2 regions of the Nostoc sp. TCL26-01 genome follow, and region 1 is predicted to be linked to the other one. Evidence: riboswitches for the same ligand, from Rfam matches in the RefSeq annotation. Region 1 holds a riboswitch; the other holds the start of a gene.
What was found. A riboswitch is a leader RNA that binds a small molecule or an ion and turns the genes downstream of it on or off. The one in region 1 is predicted to bind cyclic di-AMP.
Positions count from the first base shown of each region.

Region 2: linked by a shared signal. The riboswitch ahead of FD725_RS01115 (hypothetical protein) and the one ahead of FD725_RS03315 (glycosyltransferase) in region 1 are both predicted to bind cyclic di-AMP.

Region 1 covers NZ_CP040297.1:790,594-794,811, reverse strand. The annotation lists gene FD725_RS03325 (YidH family protein) at 122-679, shown strand; gene FD725_RS03320 (hypothetical protein) at 829-1,080, opposite strand; cyclic di-AMP (ydaO/yuaA leader) riboswitch at 2,308-2,459, shown strand; gene FD725_RS03315 (glycosyltransferase) at 2,613-3,890, shown strand; gene FD725_RS03310 (DUF4870 domain-containing protein) at 4,125-4,218, shown strand, end outside.
Region 2 covers NZ_CP040297.1:277,604-281,821, forward strand. The annotation lists gene FD725_RS01110 (alpha/beta fold hydrolase) at 274-1,182, opposite strand; gene FD725_RS01115 (hypothetical protein) at 1,448-1,690, opposite strand; cyclic di-AMP (ydaO/yuaA leader) riboswitch at 1,892-2,103, opposite strand; gene FD725_RS01120 (hypothetical protein) at 2,117-2,299, shown strand; gene FD725_RS01125 (sulfite exporter TauE/SafE family protein) at 2,306-2,677, opposite strand; gene FD725_RS01130 (acetamidase/formamidase family protein) at 2,702-3,667, opposite strand; gene FD725_RS01135 (COP23 domain-containing protein) at 3,910-4,218, shown strand, end outside.

The DNA of each region.
Region 1 (4,218 bases):
TTATAAATACACTTCTTGTTTATGTGCCTACTCAAGAGTCTGTCATTATCCAGCGCTAACCAAGAAATGCTGTATTTAGGTTGTGTTATTTTCATATCTGCATTAAAATATATTTTGAAAAATGAACAAACAAATCGGACATTTTACAAAAGCACAGCGTTGGCACTGGTGGCAAACTCTCTGGAAAGAAGTTTGTTACTACTTAAGGATTTTTTGGAGAGGCTCCTCCTTGGGAATCAGGACACTACTAATGCAATTAAAGTCACAAGATACTGAACAACTGGCAGAGAAGAAAAAGTTAACAAAACTCAATCCTTCACGAGTACGAGATCACCTAGCAAACGAACGCACTTATCTAGCTTGGATGCGGACTGGCATAGCTTTGTTAGGTTTTGGTGTTGTCATTGTGCGTTTAAGAGCCTTTCAAGTTCCCTTAGTCCCTCGTCCTGGTACTGGCTGGAAGTTGGGTTTAGTATTTTCCCTTGTCGGATTAATCACAGTCTGGCTGTCCACAGGACATTATTTTGCTGTACGCCGTGACATTGAAGAAGATACTTACGAACCCGCAGATCGTTGGGTAATTTTGTTTAGTCTAGCTGTGATGATTTTGGGCGCTGGGGTGATTTATTTTGTCTTTACAACCACTTTAGATCCCACCAGTCCAGTGATTCCTGAGTGAGATTGAGGGAATAGGTAATGGGTAATGGGTAATGGGTAAGAAGTCTATCGACTTGTAGAGTTTTTTGTGTAAGCACAGGCTACGCCAACAATAATCAAGTACTAGTTCTATAGCGCCAAAGATAACGAAAATGCCAAATATAAATGACCTTAAACAATAAGAAAGAAAATAATCAGAGCAATACTTAAAGCAAAAGCGAAAATCAAAGCATATTCAAATCTACGACTCAAGAAGCCGACAGCAGCAATTAGACTAATAAACAAAATAGAGATGCCGATATACTGTTCACGTTGCCAACCTTTAGAAATTAGCGGATCTTGGGGAGTTGTATCAGGGGCAGGAACTTGTTGAACTATTATCGATGTTTGTTTTAGTGAAGATTTTTCCGTGATGAAAGCCATAATTATTTGAGATAAGTTACTCACCTGCACTCTATCTTACTAGGACTTATCCCGCATTTCTCACAAAACGGTAGGGGCGGGTTCACAAATATGCTTGCATCATCCACGAATATCTCGTAAACCCGCCCCTACAACCTCTGGACTTCGGTTTGATTAATTTCGTGAGAAATTCGGGTTATGCAGTGTCACTAAATTTTCTGGCTTTTTTGTCAATAGTCAACAGTCCAAAAAAACTTGATTTTGACTATGAACCATTGACCATTGACTATTGACCATGGACTAATAAAAAAAAGCCCGCGTAAGCGGACTAGGGTAGAAGGGTCAAATGATCGAAATTGACTATGAGATTTTTAAATCCCTTCTTTATTTTTAGTAATTAAGTTTTTAAAAGCAAGTCTTGCAACAGATATTTTTAGACATAAAAGCTGGAATTATGTCTAATTAAGAGTTTTACTTATTGTCAATTATCAAAAGTAGTATTTATGAGAATTTTCAGATGAGATTTTTGTAGTAATTTAACATCAAGCTTAATTGAACGTGAGTTCGATGCAGAGGATTGTGACCTTACGGCCAGCTTAGTCTGTTGACTTTGATGGAATTTAGCAGTTTTTGGTTCATGGTATCTTTGCTCTCTGGTTTGTTATTGCGACGTAAGCTCACATCTTGCACCTAGCCCCAGCGATTAGAAATCGCGGCTATACAAACAAAGTCCGCCTACGCGGACTAACGCAACATCAAGTGTTTGAAACCCGCGCAGGCGGGTTTTGCCTGTGTAGCCGCGACTTCCAGTCGCTTGGTGCAAGATATGAGTAAGGAAGCGATCGCCAAGTTTCTGGGATTGCTTTGCTACCCTTAAGGAACGCTTACTCTTCGAGAACGGCTTCGCCGAACAACGAACGATCGCCATGACATTAACCAAACTGTATTGAGGGAGATTGAGAGGGTGGGGTCTGTTGAAATATCCTCTTAGTCAAAGATAGACATTTGCTCAGAAAAATTCTGATTTTTCTAGAAATTTCTCTTAAAAGTTAGAGAATTTGTGATTTATTTGCGAGATGATGCGCGGGGTATCAATTAACTCTAACTAAGCCAAGATTAGCTTGATGAAGCTGATTTAATTTTGTCTGGGAAAGAGATTCAGTAAACAGTTTACAGGTGATTTAAGAGAGTTTTTTTATCAAAACTATTGACTATATTCTGGTTACAAGCTAATGTATTTGAGAAATATAAATCAGTCTGCCTAATCTTTTGTCTACCCAAACATCAGGGTAACCAAGGAACGGAGGAACCAAACTTGGGGCTTATTTTGGATTATCCAAAAAGGACATCTCTCAGTTCTAGCCCGTCAGCTAACTTCGTCGGCATTGAGAGGAGATTGACCGAGCAGCATTTTTACAAACAATGTCTGTCGTCAGTGTCCTTGGCTGGTAGCTTTACGCTTCGTTTTACCTACCCTTGACCAGAGGTAAGATTTGCTATGTCTAAATTCTGGTGTTTGAGGTGGGAGTAGTTGATTTGAGGTGAAGCTCACTATGTTCCCAAGTAAAAAGTATCGCATTGCATTGATTTCTGTTGATGGCGACCCAGCTGTAGAAATCGGTCAAGAAGAAGCTGGTGGTCAGAATGTTTATGTCCGGCAAGTAGGCTATGCTTTAGCCGAGCAAGGTTGGCAAGTTGATATGTTTACTCGTCGTAGTAGTCCTGAACAAGCAGCGATCGCTCAACATAGTCCCAATTGTCGTACCATCAGATTAAAAGCAGGGCCATGTGAATTTATCGGGCGAGATCAATTATTTGGTCACTTACCAGAGTTTATGGCTGAGTTCCAAAAATTCCAGCAGCTTCATGGATACTCTTACCCGTTAATTCACACTAATTACTGGCTGTCGTCTTGGGTAGGGATGCAACTGAAAAAGCAGCAACCCATGATTCAGGTGCATACATATCACTCATTAGGAGCGATTAAATATAGCACAATTGCAGATATTCCACCCATAGCCACTCAGCGACTAGCCATAGAAAAAGCTTGTTTAGAAACGGTAGACCAAGTAGTAGCCACCAGTCCTCAAGAACAGCAACATCTGCGTACCTTGGTTTCCAGAAAAGGGCGAATTGAGATGATTCCTTGTGGTACTGATATTGATAATTTTGGCAATATTGAACGGTTACAGGCCAGGGAAAAACTAGGAATTGCCCCTGATGCCAAAATGGTATTTTATGTTGGTCGGTTTGACCGCCGTAAAGGCATTGAAACCTTAGTCAGAGCCGTGGGAGAATCTAGTTTGAGAGGTAAAGCTAACCTACAACTAGTAATTGGTGGTGGTAGCCGTCCTGGAAAAAGTGATGGTATTGAGCGCGATCGCATTGCTAATATTGTTGGGGAATTAGAACTAACAGATTGCACAAACTTTGCTGGTCGTCTAGATCATGAAATCCTGCCATTCTACTACGCTGCTGCCGATGTTTGCGTTGTCCCTAGCCACTATGAACCCTTCGGTTTAGTAGCAATCGAAGCTATGGCTAGTAAAACTCCTGTAGTAGCAAGTGCTGTAGGTGGATTACAGTTTACAGTCATACCCGAAGTCACAGGTTTACTCGCTCCTCCTCAAGATAAATTAGCCTTCGCTGCTGCTATAGACCGGATTTTAACTAACCCAGATTGGCGAGATCAATTAGGTGCAGCCGGTCGCCAGCGTGTAGAAATTGCCTTTAGTTGGTACAGTGTCGCATCTCGACTAACTCAGCTATACACGCATCTATTAGCCCAACCCACAGCAGTCACTCAGAAAAAAGCGATGATGGCTGCCTAAAAACAGAAACAGTAGAGACGTTGCATTGCAACGTCTCTACATAATTTATCTGTATCATGATTAACGTGAAATGGTATGTTCGGTAAACCAGAGTCGAAATTTGGTGCATAAAACCCAAAGTCAATCTATCTCCAGGAAAATTTGCAATCCTGGCTATTTACGGTAAGCTCTAGTATGAAAGTTATAAACCAACAATTAAAATCATAATTAGAAAACAATTAAGGAGCCACCAGGATGCAAGCAACATATGATTCCGACAAGCGCAAATTGCTATCATCTCTGTGTCATGGGGCAATTTTTTTTAGTACGACATTAATTTCAGTCGGAG
Region 2 (4,218 bases), 510 kb from region 1:
CTCAAATGCATATTTTGGAGATTACCGTTAATTTACTTATGGCGCTAGTATCACAACGATACATTTACAAAAAAAATATATTGTAATTTTACTTACGTAATAGCTCAAACCCATATCCAATCAAGGTTGTATCGTTATTTTTAGAGCAATATCTCAATTTGCCGCACCAGAAATTCTTGTGTAATTTTACGGTTACTTTAAGAAAAATTTACAGTTATCTGGTCATATTTAGGTAAAAAACCGCAACAATAGTCAGTGATTCAGTCAAGGTAATCAAAACTTAGCAACAAAAGGAGCGATCGCTCGCACAAATTCCCCGGTAGACTCATAAGGTAAAACATTGCGTCCCGGTATCTTCACCCCATGACCTTGTGGTAAACAAGCCAGATAATCAGCTAAAGTGTCGTCAGGTGTTTCTGTTTTACCTTCTTTACTGATACTTGATGCTGATTCACCCATGACTACCAATGTGGGTTGTTTAATAGCTGCGATTAAATTTGTATAATCCTGTCGCCAAAATCCCGCTAAAAATGAAAATACAGCGTGGCGACTAGAGATATTTGCCGCACCTGCAACTAAAGTATCTAGCCATTCTGCATCAACAGTATCTGCTTGAGCAAACAAGCGCTGTGTAGAAAAAGAACGCAGGAATTTTGGTGTCCGTGCATAGCGATAAAAGGCATTACCAACAGGAGAATTAAAGATATTCCAAGCGATTTTTTGTTGACTTTTGGATGATGGTTTTGTGATTACTGGCCAAGTTGGTGGTCCTGAAAGTATCAACCCAGCAATTAAGTTTAATTCCAGTTGAACTAATTCAATCGCTACCGGGAACAAAGCGCCTTGGACTATAACAATCACTGGCTTTTTGACTACATTTTGTAAAAAGTAATGTAATTGTTCTGCCCAATCTTTAGGTGTATAAGCCACATGAGGTTGATCACTTGCACCACACCCCAACAGATCAGGGACATAAATCAGACGCTGATCTTCTGCTTTTAACCATTCATGACAAAAGCGTTGCCAAAATTTTCCTGATAAGCCTACACCAATGGGATGAATGAGTAGTAAAGGGATTGGTTCAGGAGTAGAGTTTTTAGGTTGATAAACTTGATAGGCACAGCGATACTTATGCCAATTATAAAACTGTGTGCGTACTGAATTTATAATATTTGTTTGCATAAATTAAAGTTGTATAGGACTCCTATTTGATTTTTGAATAAAATTAAGTATTTGTAGTGGCGTGGCAAGGCTAAAGTTTTGCATTAGAACTATCTGTTTCTTGGGGTTTAAAAATCGGATAAAGATGTTTAAGTTGGACATTACCCTGATTTTCCATCTTTTACATTGCAACATTTTAGTCTAGACACGCCAGTACCTAATTTTTAGAAATCAAATATGAGTTCTATATTTAGGATATTGCTAAATTACTGGATGATTTGATTTCCTAAATTTCTTCGGTAATATTCACTAATTCGTGACTACACTTCATCAACTCATAAAGATCATAGGCATATAAATCTTCTTGGTTAGGTTCATGACTGTGACTAGCAGCTACAATCGGATCACCATAACCATTAGTTTTACCAATTAATAACAGTTTTTTACCTGCATACTCGCCAATTAACTTAAACTTATGCTCTGGTAAAAAGTTAACATCACTAAAAGAATTACGATTTTGAATAGACATTTTTCCTCCTAATCTGTTCAGAATTGTTTTGACAAGTAAGCACGTTTAAGCTACGCAAAAACTTTAATACCTATGACACATATAGGTATATTTTTTGGCAGACTGTAAAGTCTTTGTTTCCAGTATCGCGGGTAAAACGATGAGCAAACATACCAGCCAAGGATACTGACGACAAGCATTAGTTGTAAAAATGCTGATCGTTCAATCTCCTCTCAATGCCTACGAAGTTAGCTGACGGGCTAGGACTGAGAGATGTCCTTCTCTTAATTGCTTTAAAGCCTAGAGTGAAAAAATTATCTTTTACACTTGAGCTTTGATGGGAGATACGCCCCTAACTTGGTTCCTCCGTTCCTGGTTTACCCTTATACACGCTATGGTGTCAGGATAAACGTGGGATTAGGCAGACTAACTTAAATATTCTCTGCAATGTTATCGCGTTATGGTAAAATTGGACAAGTTGGTAAACAAAAAGATATAATTTGGAACCAGATTCTTCAATACCTTCGCCAAATCGAAAAAGTCTTAATTCGTAGTACTGGGCTTCCCTGCACTCAACCCGACCTACAAAAAATGGCGCAGGTATTTCCCAATACTATACTTTATACGTAAGTTCTGTTAACGTACTAACAAATATCTAAAACCAATTAATAATAAAAATATGCCATAAAGCTTTTTCATGGTTTCACTGGTAATAAATGGTTGAGTAGCAAACATAGCTCCAAATAAGTTACCAATTAATAAACCTACAGCAATAATCACAGCATATTTAAAATTAATATTGCCACTGCGATAGTAAACTGCTGCTCCTAACAGTCCAATGGGTAAAATTTGCGCAGCGATAGAAGTACCAGTGGCAAATTTTTGATCAAGACCTATTAATAGTACCATTGCTGGAACCATGATAGCCCCACCACCAATACCAAACATTCCGCCTGCGACACCAGCTACCAAACCAATTAACAACAGTTGCCAGAGTAAATTAGACATACAAAATTGTGAGTTTTTCTTTAACTATAAACTTATTTTAGATGACAAAATTGCTTTAGATAGCAAACCATGAATTCCTTTATGGGGGCTATTGACAACTTGCGTGATGTGAAAATTGACAGCTAAACTGCACAAAACATAAGCATCTTCTGGGGACAAATTTGCAAACTTTGTTAAAAAATCAATCATGTTTTGGAGTGCCAGTTCTAAAGCCGCATCTAAAGTTGGGGCAAAACCCATTGTGATAATATCAGTTGCTGTGTCGGCAATGGGTGTGACAAAATGCAAATCTTTGCGGAGTTTTAACTGAATCCGACCATTCATAGAAGTTTCAATGGCTGTAACATTCACTTCTCCATCTCCTTGAGCTGAATGTCCATCACCAATAGAAAATAATGCACCTGGGACAAAAACAGGCAAAAATATTCTAGAGCCTGCTTGGAGTTCACGGTTATCAATGTTACCACCATAATTGCCAGGGGGAACGGATGAACGAGCATTTTCTGGGGTGGCAACTCCCAGAATACCAAAAAAAGGCTTGAGAGGAATTTTAATGCCGCTATTCACAGGAAATTCAGTCAGTTGGTTGACTAAATCGAGAGTGATAAATCGCAAAGCGGGTTGAGTAAATTGATGAGGTAAAGCTCCCCAACCTGAGCGAATAGCATTAAATCCTATGGGTAAACTAGGAGCGATCGCTTCTAATCTTACCTCTACAACATCCCCTGGTTCTGCGTCCCTTACATAAATTGGCCCGGTTAGTAAATGTGGCCCAGCCGCAATTTTTCTTTCTGGAGGTAGATTTTGGCAGATATCCAGAAATTCTGGGGTGAGAAACTCTCTTGGTGCTTTGTCGTAAATGTAGTAACCAGTGTATGTTTCTACATCAATTGTGTCACCTGAATCTACAGTCAGTGATGGTTCTAGGAGATGAGAAAAACCTCCTAAATGTACAGTTGACTTGGTAGCTTTTAAAATATGGTGAGTCATCGCCGCTATGTTTAATTGTTCGGTGTGATTGCTTTGTCTAAACTCACCCTACACATACTGTTACACTTATCAATCATGATAGTGATAAATTTAACAGAATTAGCAGACTTCAACCCCCTAGTTTTGCTGAAAATCTAGATAAATATGGTAATTTCAGAACATATATGAAAAAGATAATCCGAAATATATCGGTTTGCGTTTGTAGCTTGGCGTATTTACTTTGTCTTAATTAAGTTGTATTTATGAACCTGGAGACATCTAGTCAAGTCTTAACATGGGGTACGAGAGTTTTTGGTGTGGGGGTGCTAACTACCTTTGTTACAGCAACTATGCTCAATCAACCAAGCTACGGGGGAAGTCCTACCTTTGTTTGCGATAAGAGCCAATATCAGGGAGCATCTGTACCCACAACCTTTGTTTTCACCCAAGATAACCGGAAAATACCGCTAGTTTATTGGGTTTCTAGTTATTTTTCGGGTTTATCACCGGAGAAACGATGTCAGCAGGTATCTTACAGATTTCAGAGAAATTATGATAACGGGACTCTGAGA